Regions from separate parts of the Verrucosispora sp. WMMD573 genome, predicted to be linked through region 1. Evidence: predicted binding sites of a transcription regulator. Region 1 holds the regulator's gene; each other region holds the start of a gene.
What was found. Region 1 encodes HrcA, which represses chaperone genes, less so after heat shock. Its sites were predicted from a motif close to GGTTNGCACNCTCNNNNNGAGNGTGCNAACC; they were not measured.
Positions count from the first base shown of each region.

Region 2: the regulator HrcA is predicted to act here: its motif matches at 3,168-3,198, upstream of groL (chaperonin GroEL).
Region 3: the regulator HrcA is predicted to act here: its motif matches at 4,088-4,118, upstream of groES (co-chaperone GroES).

Region 1 is NZ_CP114901.1:6,446,965-6,457,152, forward strand. Features, by position in the region: gene O7601_RS29205 (serine hydrolase domain-containing protein) at 1-38, opposite strand, end outside; gene O7601_RS29210 (histidine triad nucleotide-binding protein) at 35-394, opposite strand; gene O7601_RS29215 (16S rRNA (uracil(1498)-N(3))-methyltransferase) at 440-1,174, opposite strand; gene dnaJ (molecular chaperone DnaJ) at 1,176-2,321, opposite strand; gene hrcA (heat-inducible transcriptional repressor HrcA) at 2,395-3,417, opposite strand; gene O7601_RS29230 (DUF4870 domain-containing protein) at 3,628-4,224, shown strand; gene hemW (radical SAM family heme chaperone HemW) at 4,252-5,475, opposite strand; gene O7601_RS29240 (enoyl-CoA hydratase-related protein) at 5,496-6,284, shown strand; gene O7601_RS29245 (hypothetical protein) at 6,403-7,362, shown strand; gene O7601_RS29250 (phytanoyl-CoA dioxygenase family protein) at 7,576-8,481, shown strand; gene O7601_RS29255 (MOSC domain-containing protein) at 8,567-9,211, opposite strand; gene O7601_RS29260 (GlsB/YeaQ/YmgE family stress response membrane protein) at 9,350-9,637, opposite strand; gene lepA (translation elongation factor 4) at 9,783-10,188, opposite strand, start outside.
Region 2 is NZ_CP114901.1:887,218-897,405, reverse strand. Features, by position in the region: gene paaN (phenylacetic acid degradation protein PaaN) at 1-985, shown strand, start outside; gene O7601_RS04185 (GNAT family N-acetyltransferase) at 1,045-1,575, opposite strand; gene O7601_RS04180 (cold-shock protein) at 1,787-1,990, shown strand; gene O7601_RS04175 (hypothetical protein) at 2,119-3,120, shown strand; gene groL (chaperonin GroEL) at 3,397-5,019, shown strand; gene O7601_RS04165 (hypothetical protein) at 5,093-5,335, opposite strand; gene O7601_RS04160 (S8 family serine peptidase) at 5,484-7,988, opposite strand; gene O7601_RS04155 (glycerol-3-phosphate dehydrogenase/oxidase) at 8,101-9,924, shown strand; gene O7601_RS04150 (hypothetical protein) at 10,010-10,188, shown strand, end outside.
Region 3 is NZ_CP114901.1:569,059-579,246, reverse strand. Features, by position in the region: gene O7601_RS02660 (substrate-binding domain-containing protein) at 1-541, opposite strand, end outside; gene ybaK (Cys-tRNA(Pro) deacylase) at 753-1,232, opposite strand; gene O7601_RS02650 (methyltransferase domain-containing protein) at 1,512-2,696, shown strand; gene O7601_RS02645 (DUF397 domain-containing protein) at 2,910-3,101, opposite strand; gene O7601_RS02640 (helix-turn-helix transcriptional regulator) at 3,092-3,892, opposite strand; gene groES (co-chaperone GroES) at 4,253-4,567, shown strand; gene groL (chaperonin GroEL) at 4,640-6,289, shown strand; gene O7601_RS02625 (sulfite oxidase) at 6,510-8,225, shown strand; gene O7601_RS02620 (WhiB family transcriptional regulator) at 8,441-8,824, opposite strand; gene O7601_RS02615 (helix-turn-helix transcriptional regulator) at 9,078-9,878, shown strand; gene O7601_RS02610 (DUF5319 family protein) at 10,068-10,188, opposite strand, start outside.

The DNA of each region.
Region 1 (10,188 bases):
CGATCGGCTGCGGAGGTGCGGCCGGCGGCGGAGGTCATCCGAGGTTCCGGGCCAGCATCGGGCCGAGGGGGGCGCCGCCGAGCACGTGGGCGTGCACGTGGAAGACCTCCTGGCCGCCGTACGCTCCGGTGTTGAACATCAGCCGGAACCCGTCGCCGAGCAGGCCCTCGTCCTCGGCCACCGCGGCGGCGGTGGCCAGCACCTCGCCGGCCAGCCCCGGATCACCCTGGCCCAGCGTGGCCACGTCGGCGTAGTGCTCCTTCGGAATGACCAGCACGTGCACCGGTGCCTTCGGGTCGATGTCGCGGAAGGCGAGCGTGGTGGGTGTCTCACGGACCACGGTGGCCGGAATCTCTCCGTCGACGATGCGGCAGAACAGACAGTCGCTTCCCATCCGGGCAGTGTAAGGAAGGGGTCCGCGGCGATGTTCCCGCGACGCTCACCACCGCAGCAGGCGGGTGGCGAGGACCGCCAGGGCAGCCACCCCGGCGGTGGAGGTGCGCAGCACCGAGGAGCCGAGCCGCACCGGTCGGGCACCGGCTTCCTGGAAGGCCGACAACTCGGCCGGGGTGATGCCACCCTCCGGCCCCACCACCAGCACGATCTCGCCGTGCTCCGGCAGTTCGACGGTGGTCAGCCGGTCCGTCGCCTCCTCGTGCAGCACGTACCGGCCCGCCGCCCCGGCGATCCGGCGCGTCACCGATGTGGTGGTCTCGTCCGGTGCCCCCGCCACCACCGGCAGCCACGCCCGCCGGGCCTGCTTCGTCGCCTCCCGGGTGGTCGCTACCCACCGGCTGCGGGCCCGTACGCCCCGGTCGCCGCGCCACTGCACCACCGAGCGGCCCGCCGCCCAGGGGACTATCTCGTCCACGCCCGCCTCGGTCATGGCCTGCACGGCCAGCTCACCCCGGTCGCCCTTGGCGATGCCCTGGACCACCACCAGCCGCGGGTTCGCCGCGTCGACGTACCCCCGGTCGGTCACGTCGAGGTCGAGGGTGCCCCGGCCGACGGCGCTGACCACGGCGGTGGCCGTGCCGCCTCGCCCGTCGGCGAGCAGCACCTGCTCGCCGACGCGCAGCCGCTGCACGGTCGCGGCATGGTGGCCCTCGGGGCCGTCCAGCACCATCGAGGCGGCGGTGGGCAGCGACTCGACCAGGAACAGCGGGGCGGACACGTCAGGCGTGGCCGTTGAAGGCGTCGCGCATCCGGGAGAAGAAGCCACCCTGCTTGGTCAGCTCGGCGACCTCCTCGCCGCGGGTCTTGGCGAACTCGCGCAGCATCCGCTCCTGCTCGGCGTCGAGCTTGGTCGGGGTACGCACGTCCAGGTGGACGTAGAGGTCGCCGCGCCCGGCGCCGCGCAGGTGCGGTACGCCGCGGGCCCGCAGCCGCAGGGTGCTGCCCGGCTGGGTGCCCGGCTTGACGTCGACCGGCTCCTCGCTGTCGAGCGCCTTGATGGTCAGCCGGGTGCCGAGCGCGGCGGCCGTCATCGGCACGGTGACCCGGCAGTGCAGGTCGTCCCCCTTGCGGGAGAAGACGTCGTGTGGCCGTTCGTGGATCTCCACGTAGAGGTCCCCGGCGGTGCCGCCGCCCGGGCCGACCTCGCCCTGCTGGGCGAGGCGGATCCGCATGCCGTCCTCCACCCCGGCGGGGATCTTGACGGTCAGCGAACGGCGGGTGCGCACCCGGCCGTCGCCGGCGCAGGTCGGGCAGGGGCTCGGGATGGTGGTGCCGTAGCCCTGGCAGACCGTGCACGGCCGGGCGGAGACCACCTGCCCGAGGAAGGTGCGCTGCACCGACTGCACCTCGCCCCGGCCACCGCAGGCCTCGCAGGTGGCCAGGTGGGTGCCGGCGGCGGTGCCGGCGCCGGAGCAGGTGGTGCAGAGCACGGCGGTGTCGACGGTGATCGGCGCCTCGACGCCGAAGGCGGTCTCCTGAAGGTCCAGCTCCAGGCGCAGGATCGCATCGGCGCCCGGGCGGGTGCGCGGACGCGGGCCTCGCCCGGCGCCCGTGGCTCCGCCGAAGAACGCGTCCATGATGTCCTGGAAGCCGACGAAGGGACCGGCCCCGCCGGGGCCACCCGGACCGCCGGGTCCGCCCCCGCCGGGGGCCAGCGGGTCCCCGCCCAGGTCGACGATCTGCCGTTTCCGATCGTCCGAGAGAACCTCGTACGCGGCGTTGATGTCCTTGAACTTCTCCTGTGCCTCCGGATCCGGATTCACGTCCGGATGGAACTGGCGCGCCAACTTGCGGTAGGCGCGCTTGATCTCGTCATCGGAGGCACCCTTGCTCACGCCGAGAATGCCGTAGTAGTCCCTGGCCACTGCGTTCCGTGTCCTCGTGTTCGTCTCGGGTTACGCCGTTCGGCGGCGGCAGCCTGCCGTCGGCCCTGACTTGTCAGTTCTGGGCCAGCAGCTCGCCCACGTAGCGTGCCACGGCCCTCACCGTGGCGATGGTTCCGGGGTAGTCCATCCGGGTCGGTCCCAGCACGCCCATCCCCCCGACGATTGTCGCGCCCGGGCCGTACCCCGTGCTGACCACGGAGGCCGCCCGTAGGTTGTCGATCTCGTTCTCGTCGCCGATGCGCACCCGCAGTGTGCTCGGCTCCACCTCGCCAATGAGCTTGAGCAGCACGACCTCCTCCTCAAGCGCTTCGAGGATCGGACGCAACGAGCCCTGGAAGTCGAGCAGGCCGCCCCGGGCGAGGTTGGCGGTGCCGGCCAGCGCGAGCCGCTCCTCGTGTCGTTCGACGAGTGTCTCCAGCAGCACCGTGGACAGGGTGGCCATCGCCGCGCGCAGGTGCGGCACGGAGTCGTCGATGAGCGTCTGCACCAGCGGCGGGGTCTCCGACAGGCGGACACCCACCAGTTTCTCGTTGACCAGCCGGCGCAGGTCCAGCACGTCGTCGGCGAGGACCGGTGCGGGCAGCTCCACCAGCCGCTGCTCGACCCGGCCGGTGTCGGCGATCATCACCAGCATCAGCCGGGTGGTGGAGATCGGCACCAGTTCCAGGTGCCGCACCCGGGACCGGGCCAGGCTCGGGTACTGCACGACGGCGACCTGCCGGGTCAACTGCGCCAGCAGCCGCACTGTGCGGTGCACCACATCGTCCAGGTCGACGGCGCCGGCCAGGAAGCGCTCGATCGCCCGGCGCTCGGCCGGGCTGAGCGGCTTGACCCGGCTCAGCCGGTCGACGAACAGTCGGTAGCCACGGTCGGTGGGCACCCGCCCGGCGCTGGTGTGCGGCTGACGGATGTAGCCCTCTTCCTCCAGCACGGCCATGTCGTTTCGGACCGTGGCCGGCGAGACGCCGAGTTGGTGCCGCTCGACAAGTGACTTGCTGCCGACCGGCTCCTGGGTGGCGACGTAGTCCTCGACGATCGCCCGGAGCACGGCGAGCTTCCGGTCGTCCAGACCCATCCTTGCCACCTCCTGTCGCAGGTCAGCCCGCAGCGTCACGGCCGCCAGAGGAACACTCTGGCACTCGACTGTAGCGAGTGCCAGTCTACGTCGGCGTCCCCCTCGACGCGATGATCAAGTCGGCACGCCCGTCATCGAACCGATCGGCGGGTTGACACTCGCCGGTGTCGCTCTGGTGCGCCGTTGCCGCTGGCACCTACCGTGACCTCCATGACTGAACCACCTCGTCCCCCGGACTCCGGCGACGAACCCACGACACCACTGTCCGGTTCGCCTGGCCAGGGCGGCTATCCCCCGCCCGGCGGCTATCCCCCTCCCACCGGCGACCAGCCGCCGCCGGCCGGCTACCCACCACCCGGCAGCTACCCGCCGCCGGGCGGTTACCCGCCCCCACCCGGAGCCCCCGGTGTCGGCTACCCGACCGGCGGTTACGGCGCTCCTGGCGGTGGCTACGCCAACAACGAGGACAAGACCTGGGCCCTGATCGCGCACTTCGGCGGCCCGCTCGGCGTGGTCGTCGGCGGCGGGCTCTTCGGCTGGGTGGCGCCACTGATCGCGATGATGGCCCGCGGGCAGCAGTCCCCGATCGTCCGGGCGCACTCGGTGGCCGCGCTGAACTTCCAGCTCACCTGGGCGGTCGCTGGCGTGCTGAGCTGGGTGCTCGCCACGATCACCTGCGGCATCCTGTTCTTCGTGCCGATCCTCGTCGCGATCGTGCCGTTGATCTTCGGCATCATCGGCGGGGTCAAGGCCAACGAGGGCGTGCTCTACCAGTACCCGATGACCTACGCGTTCGTGAAGCGCTGAGCGCGCCGGCCGGTCTGATGACGGGGATCAGGGCAGCAGGTCGCGGACCACGGCGTCGGCGAGCAGCCGACCGCGCAGGGTGAGCACGGCGCGGCCGGCGGCGTGGGCGGGCTGGTCGAGCAGCCCCTCGGCCGCCGCCCGCGCCGCGCCGGCCCGACCGGCGTCGGTCAGCGCGTCCAGCGGCAGGCCCGCGGGCAGCCGCAGCCGGAGCATGACGTCCTCCATGTGCGCCTCGTCGCCGGTGAGCACCTCCCGGGCCTGCCCGGGTGACGCTTCGGCGGCGAGGCGTTGCGCGTACGCGGCGGGATGTTTGACGTTCCACCAGCGCACCCCGCCGACATGGCTGTGCGCTCCCGGCCCGAGGCCCCACCAGTCACCGCCGGTCCAGTAGAGCAGGTTGTGCCGGCAGCGCGCGGCCGGTGTGCGGGCCCAGTTGGAGACCTCGTACCAGGAGAAGCCGGCCGCACCGAGGGCGGACTCGGCGGCCAGGTAACGGTCCGCGGCGACGTCCTCGTCCGGGTACGGCAGTTCACCACGGCGCATCCGGGCGGCCAGCCGGGTGCCGTCCTCGACGATCAGGGCGTACGCGCTGACATGGTCCACGCCAGCGGCGATCACCTGGTCCAGCGAGGCGGCGAAGTCATCGGCCCGCTCCCCCGGTGTCCCGTAGATCAGGTCGAGATTGACGTGGTCGAAGCCGGCGTCGCGGGCCTCCAGCGCGGCGGCGGTGGCCCGACCGGCGTGGTGCCGGCGGTCGAGCACGGCGAGCACCCCGGGCGCGGCCGACTGCATGCCCAGCGAGATCCGGGTGTACCCGGCGGCACGCAACTCCTTCAGCGAGGTGGGCGTCACCGACTCCGGGTTGGCCTCGGTGGTCACCTCCGCGTCGGCGGCCAACCCCCAGGTCCGGTCGATCGCGTCGAGGATCCGGGCCAGGTCGTCGGCGGGCAGCAGGGTGGGGGTGCCGCCGCCGACGAAGACCGTGTCCACCCGTGCCGGTGGGGCCTCGCCCAGCACCCGGGCGGCGAGCGTCAGTTCCGCCAGCACGGTGTCGGCGTAGCTCTCCCGGCTCGCGCCGCCGCCCAGTTCGTCGGCGGTGTACGTGTTGAAGTCGCAGTAGCCGCAGCGGCTCGCGCAGAAGGGCACATGCACGTAGACCCCGAAACCCCGGGCGCCCACTGAGGCACGGGCGGACGCGGGCAGCGACCCGTCGGCGGGGACGGGCTCGCCTGCTGGAAGAACGCCGGGCATGGCCACTAGTGTGCCCTGGCATGACCTCTCCCGACGCGCTCGTGCGGGTCGCCACGGCCCGCGGGGTGACCACGCTCACGCTGGACAGTCCGCACAACCGCAACGCGCTCTCCACACCGTTGATGACCGAACTGCTGGCGGGGCTGGCCGCCGCGGTCGCCGACGACGCGGTCCGGGTGATCGTGCTCGACCACAGCGGACCGGTCTTCTGCTCCGGCGCCGACCTGAAGGAGACCGCGGCGGCGTACGCCAGCGGCACGGTGCCCGCCAGGATGCTGGGTGACGTGCTCGCGGCGGTCTGGGAGTGCCCGAAGCCGGTGCTGGCGAGGGTGGCCGGCCCGGCCCGGGCCGGCGGACTGGGCCTGATCGCGGCGGCCGACCTGGCGGTCTGCGCGGCCGAGGCCACGTTCGCCTTCACCGAGGTGCGGATCGGGGTGATCCCGGCGGTGATCTCCGCGACGGTGCTGCCCCGCCTAACCACCCGGGCGGCGGCCGAGCTGTACCTGACCGGCGACACCTTCGACGGCCGGCGGGCCGCCGAGATCGGCCTGGTCACCGCCGCGGTGCCGGCCGAGGAGCTGGATGCCGAGGTGCGGCGGTACTGCGACTCGCTGGTCCGTGGGGCCCCGGCGGCGCTGGCCGGCGCGAAGCGCCTGCTGCGCCGGCCGGCCGCCGTCGACCTGCGGGCCGACCTGGCCGAGCTGGCCGAGCTGTCCACCGGGTACTTCCTGTCGGCGGACGGGATCGAGGGGGTCACCGCGTTCCGGGAGAAGCGCCAGCCGCGCTGGGTGACGGAACTCGGTGGGTGAGGTACGGCCGGGACGGGGAACCTCGGGTTACGCGGGGGTGCCACAGGAGGTGGGAACCGGTCGGACGACCCGAACGGGTCGATGAGGGACGTACGCTTGGCGGACCTTGACGCAGGAGGTGCGGGTGCGAACTCGGGCTGTCGCGACGGGCTTCGTGGTCCTCGTCCTGATCGCCGCGATCGGGATGATCGTGGTGCTGAGGCAGGCCGGTGAGGGGCTCCGGCTGCCGTTGGCCGGCCGGGCCTGCACGGTGCAGGCCGACGGCAAGGTGACGCTCGACTCGCAGCAGATGGCGAATGCGGCGACCATCGCGGCGATCGGCGTGCAGCGCGACATGCCGGAGCGGGCGGTGGTGGTGGCGCTGGCCACCGCGTACCAGGAGTCCGGGTTGCGCAACCTGACCGGCGGCGACCGCGACTCCGTGGGGCTGTTCCAGCAGCGACCGAGCCAGGGTTGGGGCACGCCGACACAGATCCGCGACCCCCGGTACGCGGCGGGGAAGTTCTACGCGGCGCTGAAGAAGGTGCGCGGCTGGGAGGACATGCGGGTCACCGACGCCGCGCAGAAGGTGCAGCGCTCGGCCTTCCCGGAGGCGTACGAGAAGTGGGCCGACGAGTCGCAGGTGCTCAGCCGGGCGCTGCTCGGCCACGCCACCACGGCGGTCACCTGCGCGGTGGGCGGTGATCCGGTGCTGCGCGGCGCCGCCGCCATTGCCGCGCTGACCGAGGGACTGGCGCTCGACTGGGGTCTGCGAGCCTTCACCTCCGACGACGACCGGCAGACGGGCAGGGGCTACTTCAGCTCCGCCGTCGACAGCTACGGCAACCCGACTCTGCTGAAGGTGGGGATCAACGACTTCGAGCGGAGCCCCGCCGGCAGCCTGATGACCTCCGCCGAGGGCGTGCGGGCCGGCTGGCGGTACACGCACTGGCTGGTCTCCCACGCGAAGGAGCACGGGGTGAAGCGGGTGACCTACGACGGCCGGGAGTGGACCGCCAAGCGCGGTGACTGGAAGCGCCTGCCGGACAGCGACCGGGGTGACACGGAGGTCCTCGCCGAGGTCCACGCCGACGTCTGACCTGTCGCTCTTACTCGCAGTCACCGCAAGATCCGGCATTTCGGTACGTAAAGCCGCGTCTCGCCACGTTGGGTGACATGCGGTAGTCGTTCAACCGCCTTCAGTCGCCGTACCTGTGGAAAGGTCGCGGGGTGCCCCCCGAGCCGTCTGGACCCGCGTTACGATCGGCGGCCTGTGCCAGAAATGGTTTCACCTCTTGGGGAGGGGTACTACGTGGCGTTCGACTACGGCGACCGGACCGGCTACGAACCGATCAGTGACGTCGACCGCAAGGAGTTCCACGAGCAGGGCTTTCTCCTGCTGCGCAACGTCCTGACCGAGGATCACCGGGCCGCTCTCGAGGCCGCGGTCGACCGGGTGTACGAGGAGGAGAAGGCCAAGGGCAGCACCACCAAGGACGGCACCCTGCACCTGCTGGGCTTCCTTGAGCGTGACGAGCTCTTCGGCGAGCTGCTCACCCACCCGATCGCGTTCCCCTACATGTGGGGCCTGGCGGGTTGGAACATCTACACCCACCACAACCACCTCGACGTCACGCCGCCGGCGTCGGAGCCCGAGAAGCCGTACTGGGGTTGGCACCAGGACGGGTACCGGCAGAACTCCGACCCGGAGACGATGGACCCGAACCTGCCCCGGCCGATGTTCTCGCTGAAGGTCGCCTACGTGCTCTCCGACCTGTCGGAGAAGGGACGGGGCGCGACGAAGGTGATCCCCGGCAGCCACCTGTGGAACTCGCTGCCGCGCCCGGCGGACCTGAGCGTGCACAACCCGGACCCCGAGGGCACGGTCGAGATCACCGCCAACCCGGGTGACGCCTTCATCTTCGACCGCCGCCAGTGGCACTCCCGGTCGACAAACCTGTCGAACATCACCCGCAAGATGCTGTTCGTCGGTTACACCTACCGGTGGATCCGCCCGCTCGACGAGCTGCACCCCGACAAGGACGGCGAGTGGTACCGCAACCGCACGCCGGTGCAGCGCCAGTTGCTCGGGGAGGGCACCCACACGGCCAACTACTGGGGCATCAACTGGGACGGCTACATCGACGACGAGATCCCGCTGCGCAAGGAGCTCAAGCAGCGCGGTCTGCTCAACCGCAACATCCCCTGGCTCCGCTGACCGGAGCGTGACGACAGGCCCCGTGGGCACGCCTGGACGTGCCACGGGGCCTGTCGCGTCGTCTCGGGACAGACCTGCCGGTCGGTCAGCCGGCCGGTTCACCGAGGCGGCGACGCGCCTTGTCGCGAATCGGCTCGGGCAGCTCGTCGGCGTTCAGCAACCGGGGCAGCAGCGCCGGCTCCACGGTCAGCGCCCGGAACACCTCGCCGATGGTCACCCCGTGCGCCGGCCGGTGCACGATCTCGATCGGGTCGCCGACGCCCACCGCGCCCTCGCGCACCACCCGCAGGTACGCGCCGGGCGTGGCACGGGCGGTGAACCGCTTGATCAGATCCGGTACGCCCCAGAAGCCGGCAAAGGTGGTGCACGGCGTACGCGGCGTGGTCACTTGGAGCAGCGCCTCGCCGACTGCCCACTGCTCGCCGATCACGGCACCGGTCAGGTCGACCGCGTACGTGGTGAGGTTCTCGCCGAAGCAGCCGGGCCGGATGGTGCGCCCGAGGTCCGCCTCCCACCAGGCCGCGTCCTCCCCCGCGTACGCGTAGACAGCCTGGTCCGGACCACCGTGGTGGGCCCGTTCGCCGATGAAGTCGCCGGCCACGCCGTCGGTGCGAAAGAGCACCGGGGCCTCCGCCGGCCGTTTGTCGATGCCGCTGCGCCCGCTCGGGTCGCCGGCCCACGCCGCCTCGGTGACGATGCCGACGTTTACCGAGGCCACCCTGCCTGTCATGATCACATCCTACGGGAGCGGCCTCGGCACGCCACCGCCCGCTGGTCAGGTCGCCAGCGGCACGGACACGAGGATCGGGCGTACGAATGCGAAAGGCGCCCGACCTCGACGGTCGGGCGCCTTTCGGCGGTTCAGCTGTTACCGGTGGGTGACACCCCGGCGGTTACGGCCCACGCCGGCGACCAGCGCCACCGCGACGGCGGCCAGCAGCACCTGGAGCATCAGCTCCCGCCAGTCGATACCGGCGGTCTCGGCGAAGCCGGACGCACGGGCGATCACGGTGCCGAGCAGCGCCGCGCCGACACCGATGAGCATGTGCAGCCAGATCGGCATGTTCTGCCGGCCCGGCACCACCAGTCGGCCAAGCGCACCGACGATCAGACCAACGATCAGGGCGGTGATGATGCCCCAGACGGTGAGCTCCATGGTCGCTCTCCTTCACGAAAGACGTTCAACGTTTGTGGTGTTCCTGTCGTGACCGCCTAATGCCCGACCATGGAAGATCCCAAACCGGCTTTTCTGACCGAGAGCTCGCGACCACCCCGAAAGATCGCGACCACCCCGGAAGGCATCACTTCTTGCCGCTCGCCTTGCCGTCCGAGTCGGAGGAGAGCGCAGCGATGAACGCCTCCTGCGGGACCTCCACCCGGCCCACCATCTTCATCCGCTTCTTGCCCTCCTTCTGCTTCTCCAGCAGCTTGCGCTTACGGCTGATGTCACCGCCGTAGCACTTGGCTAGCACGTCCTTGCGGATGGCGCGGATCGTCTCCCGAGCGATCACCCGGCTGCCGATGGCCGCCTGGATCGGCACCTCGAACTGCTGGCGCGGGATGAGGTTGCGCAGCTTCGCCGCGATGGTGGTGCCGTAGGTGTACGCCTTCTCCTTGTGCACGATGGCGCTGAACGCGTCCACCGGCTCGCCGTGCAGCAGGATGTCGACCTTGACCAGGTCGGACGCCTGCTCACCCGAGGGCTCG
Region 2 (10,188 bases), 940 kb from region 1:
CGTGGTCAAGCCGCACCCGCGCGCCGTGCTGCCGTTGGCGGTCACCGTCCGGTACGCCCGGGAGGTGCTGGCCGAGGCCGGGTTCGACCCGAACCTGGTGCTGCTGGCCCCCGAGGCCCCCGGCGAGAAGATCGCCTCGACGCTGGCCCTGCATCCGGCGGTCCGGATCGTCGACTTCACCGGCTCCACCGAGTACGGCGACTGGCTGGAGGCGAACGCCCGCCAGGCGGCGGTGTACACCGAGAAGGCGGGGCTCAACACGGTGGTGATCGACTCCACCGACGACTTCACCGGGATGTGCCGCAACCTGGGCTTCACGCTGACTCTCTACAGCGGGCAGATGTGCACCACCTCGCAGAACATCCTCATCCCCCGGGACGGCATCGACACCGACCAGGGGCACAAGAGCTTCGACGAGGTGGCCGGCGGCATCGCCACGGCGATCGGCAAGCTCACCGGTGACCCGGCCCGGGGAGTGGAGCTGACCGGCGCGATCGTCAACGACGGGGTGCTGGAGCGGCTGGACGAGGTGACCAAGGTCGGTTCGCCGGTGCTGGAGTCGCGTACCGTCGAGCACCCGTCGTTTCCGGACGCCGTGGTGCGTACGCCGACCATCGTCAAGCTGGACGCGGGCGACACCGAGACCTACTCCCGGGAGTGGTTCGGGCCGATCTCCTTCGCCATCGCCACCGACTCCACCGCACACAGCCTGGAGATCCTGCGCTCGACAGTGGGTGAGAAGGGTGCGCTCACCGCGGCGGTCTACTCCACCGACGACGCGGTGCTGGACGCCACCGAAGCGGCGGCGATCGAGGTCGGGGTGCACCTGTCGGCCAACCTCACCGGCGGCGTCTTCGTGAACCAGTCGGCGGCCTTCTCCGACTTCCACGGCAGCGGGGCGAACGCGGCGGCGAACTCGGCGTTGACCGACGGAGCGTACGTGGCGAACCGCTTCCGGGTCGTGCAGAGCCGCCGGCACGTCTGAGGCGTGGTGGGGCTCCGGGGTCTTCCCCGGGGCCCCAGATCGGCGATCGTCTGTCGTGGCTACGCCGCCCTACGCATCTGGAGTTCGCGCAGGGTGGGGATGTTGGGGTGCGGGAGGCGGACGCCGGTGTCGACGAATCCCAGCCGCTGGTAGGCCCGGTAGGCGCGGTCGTTGCCGACCACCACCTCGAGCATCAGCTCGTTCCGCCGGCAGGCCCGGGACCAGGCCGCCACCCCGTCGACAAGATCCGCGAGCAGGCCGGTGCCCCGCCAGCTCGGGGTGATGTAGACGGCGTAGAGCACGGTCACCCCCGGCTCGGCCGGGTGCGCCATGCCGCCGGCGTGCCCGACGAGCCGGCCGCCCGGATCCGCCACGAACTGCGCTGTGCCCGGACCGGCGGAGACCTGGGCGACCCGGGCGGCGTACTCGGCGTGTGGCCGGGCCGCGGCCTCGGCGATCGTCTCCAGGAAGGCCAACGGCGCGTCCGCGAGCATCTCCAGACGCAGTGCCCGCATCCGAGCTGCGTCGGGTGGCTCGACTCGGCGGATGACGGCCCGGCGCAAGCCCGTTCCGTCGGTGGCGCTTGTCATGCCGGAATGCTTATCACAATGACGTACGACGATACGGACGATAGTAATACGCCCGATTTGTGGTCGTGCGCCGTCGTCACTCCTCGTGTAGCGTGCGATTTCGGTCACCCGTTTCAGTGGTCGTCGCCGACCGCCGAAACCGGTGGTTTCCGGGTGCCGGTGCGCCGGCGACCCGAGGTAGTGGAACGCCGTGCAGAGTGAGGAAAACACCGTGGCACAAGGCACCGTGAAGTGGTTCAACGCCGAGAAGGGCTACGGCTTCATCGCCGTCGACGGCGGGCAGGACGTCTTCGTTCACTTCTCCGCGATCGAGATGGACGGCTACAAGGCGCTGGACGACGGTCAGCGGGTGGAGTTCGAGATCGCCCAGGGCCAGAAGGGCCCACAGGCCGAGCGGGTACGCGTCATCGCCTGAGCGCCGACCACCCACCCCATTCGACCGATCGTCGTCGGGGTGGCGTGACCATCGCCGGAGGGGGCAGCGGTGCCGGCGCCCCACAAGGGAAGATCATGGACCGAGCCAGCCGTCGCTGAGGAGGTCCCATGTCCGACCAGCCGCCCCCGACAGGTCCGTCCTCTCCACCTCCGGGCGAGCCGCAGCCGCCCGCCGGATGGGCCGGCCAACCACCCCTGCACCCCGGCGGGACGCCGTATCCCGGCCAGCCGTTGTACGGCTGGTACCCACCGGGCGGCTACGGCCACGACCCCTCCGATGCCCTGGTCAACCCGCCCGGGGTCGGGCTGGGCGGCTGGTTCGCGCGGTGTGTGGGCGCCGCGCGCCGGGGTTGGCGACCCCTGTTGCCGATCCTCGTGCTCACCCAGGCGCTGCCGGCCGCACTGCTGTCGGTGCTCGTGCTGGCCGTGGACCCCTCGGCCCGCTGGGACGCCCAACTCGCCAGCGACTCCGCCGCGCTGCCGGCGAACTTCTGGTCGGACCTCGCGACGCTCCTGCTCGCGGTGGTCGGTGGCAGCCTGCTGCTCGGTGTGGTGCAGGCCCTCGGCTGGGCCGCCGGCACCTGGGTCATCGCCCGACAGGCGGTCGGCGAGTCGGCCGGCCTCGGTGCCGCTCTACGCTACGGAACGCGCCGGGCGTTGGGTCTCTGGGGTTGGACACTGCTCATCACCCTGATCGTCACCTTCGGGTTCTGTCTGTGCTTCCTGCCCGGCGTGTACGCGGCGTTCGCGCTGGCCCTGGCCGGCCCGGTCTACCTCTTCGAGCGGCACGACCCGCTCAGCAGGTCGCACCGCATGCTGCGGGACCGGCTGGGGCTGCTGCTCGGCCGGGTCGCACTGGTGGGTGCCGCCGTGATCGGTTTCTCACTGGCCGCGAGCGTGCTCGAGTCGCTGGCGATCCTGCCGTTCGGCACCACTCCGTTGGACTCGCCGGGCACGGCGGTGGGCGCGGTGCTGACGATTGCGGTGGTCGCGGTGCTGACGCTGCCGGCGTACCTCGCGCAGCTGGTCGGGCTGGTCGTCACCTACGCCGAGCAGCGGGCACACGAGGGCCCGGTGAACGCCGCCCAACTGGCGGCCGAACTCGGCTGACCCGGGCCATCGTGCTTGCACTCGGCAGGGCAGAGTGCTAAACAAGTCATTGGCACTCGCATGGCGTGAGTGCCAGCTGGTCGGGACGGTGGGGCTGCGGTCGCGCCCGTGACATAACCACGGGTGGGGCACGTGGCCGGTCGTCGCGGGCTATCCGGCCCGGCCGAGGAGACGTCGCCGTCGCCAGGTGGCGACGTCCCAAGGTGCGTACACCAGACGGCCCATCCGGGGCACAACACTCGGGTGGCCCGTGAGTGTCCAGGAGGACAACGCCGTATGGCCAAGATGATCGCGTTCGACGAAGAGGCGCGCCGCGGCCTCGAGCGGGGCATGAACCAGCTCGCCGACGCCGTGAAGGTGACCCTCGGCCCCAAGGGCCGCAACGTCGTGCTCGAGAAGAAGTGGGGTGCCCCCACCATCACCAACGATGGTGTGAGCATCGCCAAGGAGATCGAGCTCGAGGACCCCTACGAGAAGATCGGCGCCGAGCTGGTCAAGGAGGTCGCCAAGAAGACCGACGACGTCGCCGGTGACGGCACGACGACGGCGACCGTCCTGGCCCAGGCACTCGTTCGCGAGGGCCTGCGCAACGTGGCCGCCGGTGCCAACCCGATGGCCCTGAAGCGGGGCATCGAGGCTGCGGTCGCGAACGTCTCGGAGGAGCTGCTGAAGCTCGCCAAGGACGTCGAGACCAAGGAGCAGATCGCCTCCACCGCCTCCATCTCCGCTGGTGACACCAGCGTCGGCGAGATCATCGCCGAGGCGATGGACAAGGTCGGCAAGGAAGGCGTCATCACCGTCGAGGAGAGCAACACCTTCGGGCTCGAGCTGGAGCTCACCGAGGGTATGCGCTTCGACAAGGGCTACATCTCGGCCTACTTCATGACCGACCCGGAGCGTATGGAGGCCGTCTTCGACGACCCGTACATCCTGATCGCGAACAGCAAGATCTCGTCGGTCAAGGACCTGCTCCCGATCCTGGAGAAGGTCATGCAGGGCGGCAAGCCGCTGCTGATCATCGCCGAGGACCTGGAGGGCGAGGCCCTGGCCACGCTGGTGGTCAACAAGGTTCGTGGCACCTTCAAGTCGGTCGCCGTCAAGGCGCCGGGCTTCGGTGACCGCCGCAAGGCCATGCTGACCGACATCGCCATCCTCACCGGTGGCCAGGTCATCAGCGAGGAGGTCGGCCTCAAGCTGGACGCCGTCAGCCTCGACATGCTGGGCCGGGCCCGCAAGGTCGTGGTGACCAAGGACGAGACCACGATCGTCGACGGTGCCGGCGACGCCGAGCAGATCCAGGGCCGGGTCAACCAGATCCGGGCCGAGATCGACAAGAGCGACTCCGACTACGACCGGGAGAAGCTGCAGGAGCGGCTGGCCAAGCTGGCCGGCGGTGTTGCGGTGATCAAGGTCGGCGCGGCCACCGAGGTCGAGCTCAAGGAGCGCAAGCACCGCATCGAGGACGCGGTCCGCAACGCCAAGGCCGCCGTCGAGGAGGGCATCGTCCCGGGTGGCGGTGTCGCGCTGGTCCAGGCCGGCAAGACCGCCTTCGACAAGCTCGACCTGGCCGGCGACGAGGCGACCGGCGCGCAGATCGTGAAGATCGCGCTGGACGCCCCGCTGCGGCAGATCGCCGTGAACGCCGGCCTTGAGGGCGGCGTCGTGGTGGAGCGGGTTCGCAACCTCGACCCGGGTCACGGCCTCAACGCCGCGACCGGCGAGTACGTCGACCTGCTGGCCGCGGGCATCATCGACCCGGCCAAGGTGACCCGTTCCGCGCTGCAGAACGCCTCGTCGATCGCCGCGCTGTTCCTCACCACCGAGGCCGTCGTGGCGGACAAGCCGGAGAAGACCCCGGCCGCACCGGCTGGCCCGGGCGGCGGGGACATGGACTTCTGAGTCCAGCTCCAACGCCGGAAGGGGCGGGCCGCGTCAGCGGTCCGCCCCTTCCGCTGTGTCGGCGGTGGCGAGACTAGGTCGGCAGTGGCCGCTGGTTCCGTCGCTCTCGCGCCCGGTCGTACGGTGGTCGGTGCTGAACCGGCTCGTCCACCAGGATGAGCGGCTCCTCGGGTGGCTCGTCCACACCGGTCATCTCGGCCAGCTGCTCGGCGTCGCCATAGTCGAGCCGGTCGATCGGCAGTTGGCCGGGGAGGCCGTGGAGCGCGGCCCCGGTGGCTGGTGGGACCTCCCCGGCCTGATCGTCGTCCGTGCTCATCGCTGCCTCCTCTACCGAAACGGTAGGACGCGCCGGGCACCGGGATGAGCGAATGGCATTATCAGGATCTTTTTACTATTTGCCCCGTTAAGGTATTCAAGGGCGCTACGTACGTAAGAAGCTGCATTCGGTACTGCCCGAGTAATGATCAACCACGGGCAGCCGAGACAGCCGCGTACGCGTCGACCAGCCCGGCGCCCACGACGTTCGCCGGGCCGCCACAGTCATCGGTGCGCGCCCGGGCCGGGTCGCTGGTCCCGATCGGGTCGGCCGTCTCGCGGAGGATCCGCCGCGTCCGGTCGAGGTCGCCGACGAGTTCCGGGTTGGCCGACCACATCAACGCGACCACGCCGGCCACCTGTGGTGTGGCCATCGAGGTGCCGTCGAGCACGGCGTACCCGCCGCCAGGCATCGCGGAGATGATCCCCGCCCCCGGCGCCATCAGATCCGGTTTGGTCACGCCTGCGACTGTCGGGCCACGGGAGGAGAAGTCGGTTACCCGCCGCCGGTCGTCCACCGCGCCAACGGTCAGCACGTCCGCGTACGGTGCGGGCGGGTCCTGCACGGAGCCGCAGAACGGGCCGGTGTTGCCGGCCGCCGCGACGACGAGAATCCCGGCAGCCTCCAGCGCCTGCGCGGCCGGCCGCAGCGCTGCGGGATCGCAGCCTTCGATCGGCGGGCAGCCCCACGAGTTGGTCAGGATCTCCGGTGCCCGGGCGGGCCGCCCCTGTCGGAACGGGTCGCCGCCGAGCGGGAAAGGCGCCAGCATGAACTGGAGGCAGTCGAGGTAGGCGGCCGGGTTCCCCAGGTTGCGGTCGAGGTTGACGCAGCCGACCCACCGCGCTCCGGGGGCCACACCGATGCCGTCCCGCCCGACGGCGCTGCCGATCGTGTGGGTGCCGTGTCCGCTGCGGTCGGTCGGCGTCCCGCTGCCGTTCCACGGGTCGAACCACGAGTCGCCGCCGCCCCGGAAACCCTCGGCGAGGGTCGGATGCCGCCCGTCCACTCCCGAGTCGGAACTGCCCACGGTCACCCCGTCACCGGTGACGCCGAGCTCGGACCAGACTCGATCCGCGCCGATCATGGTGATGTTCCAGGGCGGACCGGACGGAGGCGAAGCGCTGCCGGTGGCGCTGTCGGCGGGTGCCGGCAACGGACGCAGTCGCTGGCTGATCAGCACCCGGGCCACCTCGGGTCGGCTGGACAGCCAGGCCCGTACCGCCGGCCCACCGGCCACCTCGATCGCGTTGACCAGGTAGTAGGGGGTGTGCGGCAGTCGGACCCGACGCAGGTCTCGCCGCAGGTCGGCCTGGGTCCGTTCGGCGGTGTCGACCAGCCGTCGGTAGACCTCCTCGGCGCGTGCGTCCCGGCCTGCCCGACCTGACCCACCGCTCACACCGCTCAGGTCCGCCTGCTCGCGGAGCAGCACGAAGAGCCGCTCCCCGTGCAGCCCCGGCTGGCCGGCGGTCGCGCCGACCAGACTGACCGTGACCAGCAGCGTCAGGGCGCTCGCCACGGCCAGCGCCCGGCTCGGCGTACGGGCCGAGCGGCGCGCCAGCAGCAGGCCGTACCCGACCGCCAGCACCAGCCCGACGGTGAGGCCGAGACCGGTCGCGGCCGCGACCCAGAAGGGCACGTCGCGGTTGCCGACCAGCAGCAGGCTGACCTCCTCCGGGTCGGTGAAGGCAAGCGGGCCGAACACGCCGAGCCCGACCAGCCAGGCCGCTGGCGTCCGACCGCCGTTCCCGGCCGGATGGTGGGCCACGACAGCCCCGGTTGTCGGTTGATCCGGCGGAACCTGACCCGTGCCGGGGTGGGTGACACCACGTCCGCCGGCCGGCCGGCGGCTGATGAGATGCAGCGCGGCCATCGCGAAACCGGCCGGCGGCAGCGTCACCAGCAGGGGCAACTGCGCTCCTGAGTGGCCGGTGCCGGCACCGATCAGCAGCAGCACCACCCCGGCGACGAGCCCGCCCAGCAGCACCAGCCGGGCCGGTCGGGGCGGCTCGTCGGCCTCGAAGCGACCCCAGAACCGGACGTCGAGCAGCGTCGCGGCCAGCACGCCGACGGCCGCCGCAGCCAGCCCGGCGAGGATGGTCTCCACCAGCCCGCCGAGCGCGCCCCACCAGACCCAGGGCAGCAGCAGGGCGAGCCCGGCGGCCGCCGCGAGCGCGGCCGGCACCGACGGCTGCCCGCCCAGTCGCGCCGGACGCCCGGTCTCGGCGTGCCGGCTGAGGCCGAGGACGTGGGAGGGCAGTCGGGAGGTCACCACCGTCAGCAGCGTGGCCACGAGAGCCAGCGCGCCGAGGTACGCCTCGTGGTGCACCGGGGGGATCGTCCGCAGCAGACCGAACAGGCCGAGTACGAGCGCGCCGGCGAACCAGACCCGGCCGGTCACACGGACCGCCGCCGAGCGGGGGACGAGCGCCAACGGTAGCGCCGCGGCGGCGATCAGCAGCACGGTGAGCAGGCAGACCACCGGCCAGAGCGGCACCAGCCGGTCCAGTCCGCCGATCAGCACCACCTGGTCCACGGCCCAGCCGCCGGTCTGTGCCAGAACCGTGACCGCGACCGTCCAACAGCCGGCGAGCACCGCCGCGACGATCGCCCAGGGGCTACCGGTCGAACCGGGTGTGGTGGGTTCCGCCCGCATCCGCACACAGTACGGCCCAACCGGCGCGCCGTCGGACGGATCTGACGGGCAACGGGTCGAGGTGCCCGGGCCGGCACGTGTCGGGGAGCACCGGGCCGGTTAACGTGGACGGGTGCGTGATCCGAACGTTCTGCGGTCCGTTGCCGGGCAGTTGTCGCCCGCCCGCCGCGCCGCCGACCTGCGTCGGTTGCGCGCCGAGCGGTTCGACGTGCTGGTGATCGGGGGCGGGGTGACCGGTGCCGGAGCGGCCGTCGACGCCGCGTCCCGGGGGCTCAAGGTTGCCCTGGTCGAGGCCCGCGACTTCGCCGCCGGCACCTCCAGCCGGTCCAGCAAGCTGATCCACGGTGGCCTGCGCTACCTGGAGCAGCTGGAATTCGGCCTGGTGCACGAGGCGCTGACCGAACGCGGGCTGCTGGCCACCCGGCTGGCACCGCACCTGGTGCGGCCGGTGCCGTTCCTGGTGCCGTTGCCCGCCGGTCAGGGCGTCCGCGACCTGCCCGCCCGACTGCTGCGGCGGGCCTACTACGGTGCCGGGGTGGCCGCGTACGACGCCTTCGCCGGAGTTTTCGGCGGCGGCCGGGGCATGCCGTTGCATCGCCACCTGAGCCGGGAGGGTGCCCGCCGCGTCTTCCCGAGTCTGCGCTCCGACGGCCTGGCTGGCGCGATCCGCTACCACGACGGGCAGGTCGACGACGCCCGCCTGGTGGTCACCCTGGCGCGTACCGCCGCCAGCCTCGGCGTGACCGTGGTGAGCAGTGCCCGGGCGGTCGGGCTGATCCGGCAGGCCCGGGAGGTCACCGGGGTCCGGGTCCGTGACCTGGAAGCGCCCGCCGGTTCATCCGAGGCCGAGTTCGAGGTACGCGCCCGTACGGTCATCGCCGCCACCGGTGTCTGGACCGACGACATGTCCCGCATGCTCAACGACGTCGGGCTGCGGCCCGGTATCCGGGTCCGGGCGTCCAAGGGCGTGCACCTGGTGGTGCCCCGCTCGGCGATCACCGGCGAGACCGGGCTGATCCTGCGTACGGCCACCAGTGTGCTGTTCGTCATCCCGTGGGGCGGGCACTGGATCATCGGCACCACTGACACCGACTGGCGATTGGACCGTTCCCACCCGGCCGCCTCCGCCAGCGACATCGAATACCTGCTCCGGCAGGTCAACACGGTGCTGGACCGCCCGCTGACCACCGCCGACATCGAAGGCGTCTACGCCGGGCTGCGTCCGCTGCTGGCCGGCGAGGCGGACTCCACCTCGAAGCTCTCCCGGGAGCATGCCGTCATCGAGCCGATGCTCGGGCTGCTGCTGGTGGCCGGCGGCAAGTACACGACGTACCGGGTGATGGCCGCCGACGTGGTCGACCGGGCGGTACGCCGACTCGGTGGCCAGCGGTTGTCGCGTACGGCGGACCTGCCGCTGCTCGGCGCGGACGGGTACGTGGCGATGTGGCGGGACCGGGCGGACCTGGCCCGCCGTCACGGATTGCCGGTGGGCGTGGTGGAGCACCTGCTGGAGCGCTACGGCAGCCTGACCCTCGACCTGCTCGCCCTGATCGACGCCGACCCGTTGCTGGCCTCGCCACTGGCGGGGGCGCCGGAGTACCTCGCCGCCGAGGTGACGTACGCGGCCCGCGCCGAAGGCGCGTTGCACCTGGAGGACGTGCTGACCCGGCGTACCCGGATCTCGATCGAGACCAGCCACCGGGGCCTGGAGTCGGCCGAGCACGCGGCCGAGCTGATGGGTGCGGTGCTGGGCTGGGACGCGGCTCGGCGGGCGCGGGAGGTCACCCACTACCGGGCCCGGGTGGAGGCTGAGCGACAGTCCCAGCTGATGCCGGACGATGCGACCGCGGACGCCGCGCGACTCGGTGCGCCGGACGTGCGTGGCTACGCTGCGGATCGGGGCGCCGACGACGGCGCGGCGGGCGTGGCCCGCTGAGAGATCCACTTTGGATATCGTGGAGCATGGATATCTTTCTGACGGGTTACGCTCCCTACCTACGGTGGGGTAAGTTCCGCGAGTGATGGCGCTTTCCCGATCACGACAGGCCTTCCTGTCCGGCATCGTCCTGCTGGCGGTCGCTCTCGGCGGCTGTGCGCCTTTCGGCGACAACTCCGAACCGGCCGTGGAGGCGAGCGCGCCGGTCGCCGGGCAACCCGGCGGTGCGGGGGCCACCACCACCGGAAAGGGCCGGGTCAGCCT
Region 3 (10,188 bases), 620 kb from region 1:
GGGTGGCGTTGTTGTCGGTCGGCGACCCGTTCAGGTACGCCACGACCGGCTTCTCCGCCTTCTGGTCGGTCAGGCACTTGGCCAGGCCCTCGCCCTGGAGGTTGCCGACAGCCTCGTTGTCGAAGCTGACGTAGTACTCCGCCGAGCCGCCGAGGGTGAGGCGGTCGTAGTCGATGGTGGCGACGCCCTGCGACTTGGCCTTGTCGAGAACGGCCTTGCCGGTGCCGGAGTCCAGGTTCACGATCATCAGCGCGGTGACGCCACTCGTGATCATCTGGTCGGCGATGGTCTGGAACGCGGTCTTGTCACCCTGCGCGTTCTGGATGTCGTACTCGACGCCAGCGGCATCGAAGGCGGCCTGGAGGAACTTGCGGTCAGCGCCCTCCCAGCGGGCGGAGGACTTGCTGTCCGGCAGGATCACGCCGATCTTCGGGGTCACGTCGGAGCCGGCCTGGTCGCCGCCGGACTCGTCGCCACAGGCCGTCAGGCTGCCGAGGGCCAGCAGGCCCACGGTGCCGACGGCGAGGAAGCCCTTGCGCATGTGCAGGGTCCTTTCGAGGGTGGGAAGGGTGTCGGTGTTTTGTTTTGTTGTGTCCGGCAACGTATTCCGCGCCACAACGCCAGCACAAGGGTGCGCCGGTCACGAGTTTGTTGTCGGCGGTAACAATTCAGCAACGCCAGCGACACCTCGCCGCCACCGTGCCTGCGACGGCCCTGGTGTCCGGGTCGCCGGTCGGTGGGTACGGGTCGGGTCAGGGGCTGGCGAGCGGGGCGAACCGGGCGTCGGTGAGGGCGGCCAGGTCGGCCGGAGCCAGCTCCACCTGGAGCCCCCGGCGGCCGGCCGAGACGTACACCGTCGGATGCTTCAGGGCGGAGACGTCGAGGACCGTGGGCAGGCGTCGCCGCTGGCCCAGCGGGCTGATCCCGCCGCGTACGTACCCGGTGGCCCGCTCGGCCGTCGCCCGCTCGGCAAGCGTGGCCCGCTTGCCGCCCACGGCCGCCGCCAGCGCCTTGAGGTCGAGATCGCCGGTGACCGGCACCACCGCCACCGTCAGTGCCCCGTCGACCTCGGTGACCAGGGTCTTGAAGACCCGCTCGGGCGTCACCGCGAGCGCGGCGGCGACCAGCGCGCCATAGTTGGGCTCATCAGGCGAGACATCGTACGGATGGGTGCGATGGTCGACCTTCCGCTTGGCCAGCAGCATGGTCGCCGGGGTGCCACGTCCCGCCATGCCCGCCAACGTAGCCCCGGTCCGTTGCCCGAGCCAGCGCCTTCTCATCCGGTGGTTCGGTGCCGGGGCGCCTTCCGGGGCGACCGAAGGCGGGCGACCGGAGGCCCAACATGCCGCAAGTCGCGCCCTCTGGCCGACGTGAGGGCCCAGGATGCCGCAAGTCGCGCCCTCTGGCCGACGTGAGGGCCCAGGATGCCGCAAGTCGCGACCGGCATGCCCGGCGAAAGGCCGGCCTGGGCCTCGGCGGGGCAGGTGGGGGCGGGGCGGAAGAATAGGCGGGTGGATCTGGAGCAGTTCGCCGCGTTGCGTACGCCCGAGGGGTTGGCCGCGCTCGACACGGCAGCCGGGGTGGCCGGCGGTGATCCGCTGGCCGCGGCGGTGGCGCTGCGCTCTGCCGGGGTGCCCGGCGGGCTCGCGGCGGCGGCGCTGACCCAGGCCGAGCTGCGCCGCCGGGCGACCGGCAAGTTCGGGCCGGCGGCGGCCGGCATGTTCTTCACCCGGCCGGGCCTGGAGCAGGCAACCCGGCGGGTCGTCGCCGACCGGCGGGCCCGGCGGCTGCGCGCCGCCGGCGTGCGCACACTTGCCGACCTGGGCTGCGGGCTGGGCGCCGACGCGCTCGCCGCCGCCCGCGCCGGCATCCGGGTGTACGCGGTGGAGGCGGACCCGCTCACCGCTGCGCTGGCCGAGGCGAACGCCCAGGCCGCCGGGCTGGCCGACCTGGTCACCGTCGAGTGCGGCGACGCGACGGCGTTCGACGTGACAGGGGTCGAGGCGGTCTTCTGCGACCCCGCCCGACGCCGAGCCGGCACCGGTCGCCGGATTTTCGACCCGAACTCGTACTCACCGCCGTGGGACTTCGTGACCGGCCTGGCCGGACGGGTGCCGCGCACGGTGGTGAAGGTCGCGCCGGGGATCGATCACGCGCTGATCCCGCCTGGCGCGGAGGCGGAGTGGGTGAGCGTGGACGGCGACCTGGTCGAGGCGGCCCTCTGGTGCGGCGAACTGGCCGATTTCCCCCGCCGCGCGACCGTGCTGACCGGGGAGTCGGTGCACCGGCTCGCGGGGTCGGGCACCCGCGAGGCGCCGGTCGGGGCGGTGCGGCGCTTCGTGTACGACCCCGATCCGGCGGTGGTGCGCGCACACCTGATCGCCGAGCTGGCTGCCGACCTGGACGCCACCCTCGCCGACCCGACCATCGCCTACCTCTACGCCGACACGGCCCAGCGCACGCCGTATGCCCGCTGCCTGGAGGTGACCGACGTGCTGCCGTTCTCCCTCAAGCGGCTGCGGGCGCTGCTGCGGGAACGGCGGGTCGGCCGGGTGGAGATTCTCAAGCGCGGCTCCGCGCTGGAGCCCGAGCGGCTCCGGCGCGACCTGCGGCTAAGCGGCAACCAGCCGGCGAGCCTGGTGCTCACCCGGGTCGCCACCGCCCCGACGGTCCTGGTCTGCCGCCCGGTGGCCTGAACCCCGCCGCGCTGGCCGGGCCGCGGTGCGAGCTGTCATGTGCAGCCGGCGGGCGCGGGTTGCGGCATCCTGGGCTGTCAGCTCGGCGGGAGACCGCGTCATGCCGCAACTCGCGCGTCCCCAGCGCGGGAGGGCGCGCGACTGCATGGCGAGCCCAGCCGGGTGGGGCGGGGCCGGGTCGGCGCAAAGGGGGGAGGGGCGGGTCGGGGTTGGTCAGCGGGTGGGGGCGTGGGGGGCGATGAAGGCGCGCCAGGCGGCGGGGGTGAAGGCGAGCACCGGGCCGGCCGGGTCCTTGCTGTCGCGTACGGCGACCAGGCCGGGCAGGTTGTCGGCGACCTCGACGCAGGCGCCGCCGTTGCTGTTGCTGCGGGAGGACTTGCGCCAGGCGGCGCGGGTCAGGTCCATGACTTCGCCACTTCCTCGATCAGGCGGGCGGACTGCCGGCGCGGCAGCGCCTCACCGGCCACAGTCTCCCAGTGTCGCCCCAGGGCGGCAAGCTCGTTCGGGCTGTCCACGGTGTGCCCCCGGAGCTGGTTGTCCAGGTGGGCCACCTCGGTGCCGTCGGCCAGCCGGGCCAACACGAAGGGACCGTTGAGTCCGATGTACCACGGGGTCTCGGCCGGGACGATCCGCACCTGGATGTGCGGGCGGTCACTGACGGCCAGCAGGTGCTCCAGTTGCTCGCGCATGGTCGCGCGCTCACCGACCTGCCGGCGCAGCGCCTGCTCGTCCAGCACCGCGACGAGCTGCGGTGGCTCCTCGCGGGCGAGCACCTCCTGCCGGGCCATCCGGGCCAGCACCCGCTTCTCGATCTGCTCGTCGGTGAGCGGCGGGCCGGCCCGGAGCATCGCCCGCGCGTACGCCTCGGTCTGGAGCAGGCCCGGCACCACGGCCGGGTCGTACCAGCGCAGCGCGACCGCCTCCCGCTCGATCTCGCCCCACGGCCGGAACCAGTCCGGCTCGGCGTGCAACCGGATCAGCTCCAGCATGCCGACGAAGAGCCCGCCGGTCTCCAGCATCTTGTCGACCCGGGCCAGGTAGTCGGCACTGAGCTGGTTCGGGCCGATCTCCATCGCGCTCACCGCCGAGGTGGAGTAGTTGATCATCTTGCTCAGCTCCTCCTGGCTGAGCCCGCGTACCTTGCGGGCCCGACGCAGCTGGTCGCGCAGGAAACCCAGGGTTGGTACGTCCGCCATCTGTCCGCCCTCCGTGACGTGGTCGCGCCGGAGAGTAAGGGCCGGGCGCTCGGCGGGGAAGTGACTGTCGGCGTGTTGCGGTAAACGCTGGCGAACGACGCCGGAAGAGTGGGTAGAAAGTGGCGGAGGAGCGGCGACACGAGGGCGGCGGATTGGCACTCTCCTTGACGGAGTGCTAGCCGAGGAATAACCTGCGATTAGCACTCTCACCCTGAGGGTGCCAACCTCCGGGCCCTGGTGTCCGGGGGTTGAACGCCAGGCGGACCGGCACCCGCGACGACGGCCCCGCCCGGTGGCATGTGGCAGATTGACGCCGATCGGCATGCCGATCGGCAACGAAACCAAGTACCCCAGGAGGGTATGCCCGTGACTACCGCGACCAAGGTTGCGATCAAGCCGCTCGAGGACCGCATCGTGGTCCAGGCGAACGAGGCCGAGACCACCACCGCCTCGGGCATCGTGATCCCCGACACCGCCAAGGAGAAGCCGCAGGAGGGCACCGTCCTCGCTGTCGGCCCGGGCCGGATCGACGACAAGGGCAACCGCGTGCCGATCGACGTCTCCGTCGGCGACACCGTTCTCTACTCGAAGTACGGCGGCACCGAGGTCAAGTACGCCGGCGAGGAGTACCTGGTGCTCTCCGCCCGCGACGTCCTCGCGGTCATCGAGAAGTAAGACAGACCGATCAGTGTCGTTGCCCCGGTCCGGCTCGCCGGGCCGGGGCAACGTCGCTTCGAAGGGACATTCATGGCGAAGATCCTGAGCTTCTCGGACGACGCCCGGCACCTGCTGGAGCACGGTGTCAACGCGCTCGCTGACGCGGTCAAGGTCACCCTCGGGCCGCGCGGGCGCAACGTCGTCCTCGACAAGAAATTCGGTGCACCGACGATCACCAACGATGGTGTGACCATCGCCAAGGAGATCGAGCTCACCAACCCGTACGAGAACCTCGGCGCGCAGCTGGTCAAGGAGGTGGCGACCAAGACCAACGACGTCGCCGGCGACGGGACCACCACCGCGACCGTGCTCGCCCAGGCCATGGTCCGCGAGGGCCTGCGCAACGTCACCGCGGGCGCCAACCCGGCCGGCCTCAAGCGGGGCATCGACGCCGCCGCCACCAAGGTCTCCGAGGCGCTGCTCGGCAAGGCCGTCGAGGTCTCCGACAAGAAGTCGGTCGCGCACGTCGCGACGATCTCCGCGCAGGACGCCACCATCGGCGAGCTGATCGCCGAGGCGATGGAGAAGGTCGGCCGCGACGGTGTGATCACCGTCGAGGAAGGCTCGGCCCTGCACACCGAGCTGGACGTCACCGAGGGTCTCCAGTTCGACAAGGGCTTCATCTCGCCGAACTTCGTCACCGACGTGGAGTCGCAGGAGTCCGTCCTGGAGGACGCGTACATCCTGATCACCACGCAGAAGATCTCGGCGATCGAGGAGCTGCTGCCGCTGCTGGAGAAGGTTCTCCAGAACAACAAGCCGCTGCTCATCATCGCCGAGGACGTCGAGGGGCAGGCGCTGTCCACCCTGGTGGTCAACGCCATCCGTAAGACCATAAAGGTCTGCGCGGTCAAGGCGCCCGGGTTCGGTGACCGCCGCAAGGCGATGCTCCAGGACATGGCGATCCTCACCGGCGCCGAGCTGGTCGCCCCGGAGCTGGGCTACAAGCTCGACCAGGTCGGCCTGGAGGTGCTGGGCAGCGCCCGGCGCATCGTGGTCGACAAGGAGAACACCACGGTCGTCGAGGGTGGCGGCCAGGCCAGCGAGGTGGCCGACCGGGTCGCGCAGATCCGCAAGGAGATCGAGGCCTCGGACTCCGACTGGGACCGGGAGAAGCTCGCCGAGCGGCTGGCCAAGCTCTCCGGCGGTGTCGCGGTGGTCAAGGTCGGCGCGGCCACCGAGGTCGAGATGAAGGAGCGCAAGCACCGCATCGAGGACGCCATCGCCGCGACCAAGGCCGCTGTCGAGGAGGGTACGGTGCCCGGCGGCGGTGCCGCCCTGGCGCAGATCCTGTCGGTGCTCGACGACGACCTCGGCTTCACCGGCGACGAGAAGGTCGGCGTGTCGATCGTGCGTAAGGCGCTTGTCGAGCCGCTGCGCTGGATCGCCCAGAACGCCGGCCACGACGGCTACGTCGTCGTGCAGAAGGTCGCCGGCAGCGACTGGGGCCACGGCCTCGACGCCGCCGTCGGTGAGTACGTCGACCTGACCAAGGCCGGCATCATCGACCCGGTCAAGGTGACCCGCAACGCGGTCACCAACGCCGCGTCGATCGCCGGTCTGCTGCTCACCACCGAGAGCCTGGTGGTGGAGAAGCCGGCCGAGCCGGAGCCCGCCGCGGGTGGCCACGGCCACTCGCACGGCCACGGTCACAGCCACCAGCACGGCCCCGGCTTCTGAGCCTGCCGTACGCCGGACGTGGGGCGCACCGTCGACGACGGTGCGCCCCACGCGCGTGAGTGGGACGGTCGTGCGCCGGAGCCGGCGGCGGAGGCGGACCCCTCGGGACGTCGGACCCCTCGGGACGTCGGACCCGGTTCCGGGCCGGTGCGCGGTGACGAGAGGTTACGGAACGCCGACGGCGCTACCGGACCGGTGGCCGGTGGGAAACACTGGGCGGGTGAGCAGCACGACACCCCGGTTCGCGGCCCTGGCCGGCATCGCCGCCGCTGCGGCGGCCATCGGCACCGCCGAAGTGGTTGCCGCCCTGACCGGCCCCCGGTCGTCCCCGCTCGTCGCGGTCGGCGGTCTCGTCGTGGACACCGCCCCGGAGCCGGTCAAGCGGTTCGGCATCGAGGTCTTCGGCACGTACGACAAGATCGCCCTACTGGTCGGCACGGCGCTGCTGCTCGGCGGCTTCGCCGCCCTGATCGGCATGCTGGCCGCCCGGCGGCTGACGGTGGGCCTGGCCGGCATCGTCGTCTTCGCCGGGATCGGCGCGGCGGCGGCCCTGACCCGGGCCGGCGCGGACGCCGCCGACGTGCTCCCGTCGCTGCTCGGAGCGGCGGTCGGCGGGGTCGCGCTCTGGGCGTTCGTCGCCGGCCCGCTGGAACTCGACCCCTGGCCGTGGGCCCCACCGACGCCGTCCGGCCCGCCCTCCGTGGCCAATCCCGCCGTGCCCCCCGACCCGGATTCGGCCGGGACCGTCGGGGTCCCCGACGGGACGACGACCGACCCGACCGCGTCGGCCGGCAGTCCGTCGGCCCCGGGAAGCCCGCCGGCCGCCGGTGGCCCATCGGGCCCCGCAGGTCCCGGGCGGCAGGTCGACCCGGACTCGCGGCGGCGGTTCCTCACCGGGGTCGGGACGGTGCTCGGGGTGGCCGCCGTCGGGGGAGTGGCGGGGCGGTGGTTGGCCGGCCGCCAGGGAGTGTCGGCCGCCCGCGAGGCGATCACGCTGCCGGCCCCGGTCGCTGCCGCACCACCGGTGCCGGCCGGTGCCAACTTGTCCGTGCCCGGGCTGGCCAGCTACGTCACGTCGAACCGGAGCTTCTACCGGATCGACACCGCGCTTGTGGTGCCGCAGGTCGATCCGGAGACGTGGCGGCTGCGCATCCACGGCCGGGTCCGCAACCCGGTCACGCTGAGCTACGCCGATCTGCTCGCTCGGCCGATGGTGGAGCGGTACGTGACGCTGGCCTGTGTCTCCAACGAGGTCGGCGGCGACCTGATCGGCAACGCGCGGTGGCTCGGCGTACCGATCCGCGAACTGCTCGACGAGGTGGGGCCGCTGGACGGCGCCGACCAGGTGGTCGGGCGCTCGGTCGACGGTTGGACCTGTGGCACCCCGACCGCCGCGCTGCGGGACGGGCGGGACGCGCTGCTCGCTGTCGGCATGAACGGCGAGCCGCTGCCGGTGCAGCACGGCTTCCCGGTCCGGATGGTGGTGCCGGGCCTGTACGGCTACGTGTCGGCCTGCAAGTGGATCACCGAGATCGAGTTGACCAGTTTCGCCGATTTCGACGCGTACTGGGTGCCCCGGGGGTGGTCGGCGCAGGGGCCGGTGAAGACGCAGTCGCGGATCGACACGCCCCGCCCACGCAACCGCCCGGCCGCCGGCCCGGTCATGGTCGCGGGCGTCGCCTGGGCGCAGCACCGGGGCATCGACCGCGTCGAGGTACGCGTCGACGAAGGGCCCTGGCAGGAGGCCCAACTGGCGCCGACCATCTCGGTGGACACCTGGGTGCAGTGGTCATGGCAGTGGCAGGCGACCCCGGGGGAGCACACCCTCCAGGTCCGGGCGACGGACAGCACCGGCCAGACCCAGACCGCCCAACGGCAGGACGTCGCCCCCGACGGCGCGACCGGCTGGCACTCCGTCACCCTCACCGTCCCCTGACCCCGAGACCCCCACCCCCCACCCCCGCACCGCTTCCCCCCTGCGCCGGTCCCCACCCGCCCGGTTGATCATGAAGTTGTTGTCGCCCCCTCGGCGTGTCGATGACAACAACTTCATGATCAACGGGGCGGGAGTGGTGGGAGTGGGAGTGGTGGGAGTGGGTGGATAGGGTGACGCCGCGTCCGGGGCGGACGCGGCGTCGGTGGTGCGAGTGGTCAGGCGACGTTGCGCTGGATGGGCACCGTCGAACGGTGTGAGCTGCCCAGTCGGGCCTCCAGCCGGTTGATGTCGACGCGGGTCTGGCGACGGTCGGCGAGGTCCTCCCAGCCGACCGCGAGCAGTCGCAGTCGCTCGGACTCGCTGAAGCCGCCCCAGACGCCGTACGGCTCGCGTACCGCCAGGGCGTGCGCGGCGCACTCGGCGCGGACGGGGCAGGCACGGCAGACGGCCTTGGCGGAGGACTCCCGGCGTAGCCGGGACGAGCCCCGCTCGCCGTCGGGGTGGAAGAACTGGGCGCTGTCGCGGCCTCGGCAGGCACCGAGCCGCTGCCAGTCCCAGAGGTCGATGATGGGTCCGGGCAGTCTACGTACGTTCGACATCAGCACCCCTCCTCTCGCGCGGCACCGCGAGACAGCTTGTGGCCGGTTGTCCGGGCGGCGGGCCGCGCAGGCGCACCGTTCCCGGCCTGGCCACTCCCTACCCGGGCGTCCCTCGCCTCACACGTCTTTGATCCAGAACATCCGGCAGATTGCGGCATATGCCCTATCTGTCGGAAAAGTTGGGAGGATTGCCCGGAACCTCCTCCCGACCGGGGCTGGTCATGGTCTGCTCGTCAGCGGAGAGGAGATGCCTGTGCGTACCGTTCTCGTGTGCGTTCGAACGCCGCTCGCGGCGCAGCACCTGACCTCCGCGGCAGCGCGGTTGGGATTGTCGGGTGCCGTCCGGACGGCGGTCTCCGACCCCGAGGTGATGTTGCGGCTGGCTGAACGTCCGGCCGATGTGGTGCTCGCCGACACCGCGCTCACCCGCCCCGACAGCGTCGGCTTCGTCCGTCGGGTGCTGGCCCGCGCTCCGCAGGCCGCCGTCCTGCTGCTCGGCGCCGAGGAGTCCGAGGCGGCGGCGGCGACCATCGGCGCCGGGGCGCGAGGGCTGATCCAGGGGGTCGACCAGGATCTGACCAGCGCCGTCGCCAAAGCGTTGCTGCTGCTCGCCGCGCCCGGACGGACCAACCGGCACCGGATCGCTGACCCCGCCCGGGACGCCGCAGCGGTCGGCAGCCCGGCCCGCCCGGCGCCCGCTGGCCGCACCGGCGGCGATGCGCCCACCGCCTGGCCGGGTACGGACGCGGCGGGCGGTCCGGCGGTCGTGCCGGTGCAGCGGGGCGACGATCCCGCCGAGCCGGGTGCCGAGTCCGAGCCGGGCAAACCCACGTCGACAGCTCGAACCGACCGGTCCGCCATCGGCCTGACCGAGCGGGAGCTACAGGTGCTGCTCGGCATGGCCGAGGGCAAGAGCAACGCCGAGATCGGCCGGGAACTGTTCGTCTCCGAGGACACCGTGAAGACCCACGCCCGGCGGCTGTTCCGCAAGCTCGGTGCCCGCGACCGGGCGCACGCCGTGGCCGCTGGCTTCCGGGCCGGGCTGGTCGCGTAGCAATCCGGCCGGCCCGAGTCCGGCCGAGTTCGCCGGCCCGGACCGGTCTGGCCGAGCGGGCCGGTCTGGCCGAGCGGGCCGGTCTGGCCGAGCGGGCCGGTCTGGCCGAGCGGGCCGGTCTGGCCGAGCGGGCCGGTCTGGCCGAGCGGGCCGGTCTCACCGAGCGGGCCGGTCTGGAAGAACGTGGACTCAGCGGCCCGAGTCGGGCTCGTCCTCGGTGCCTTCGCTGAGGGTGTCGTGCACACCGTCGGCGTAACCCCGCGCGTAGTCCCAGGTGACGTAGTGGTCGGGGTCGGGATCGTAGGCCGGC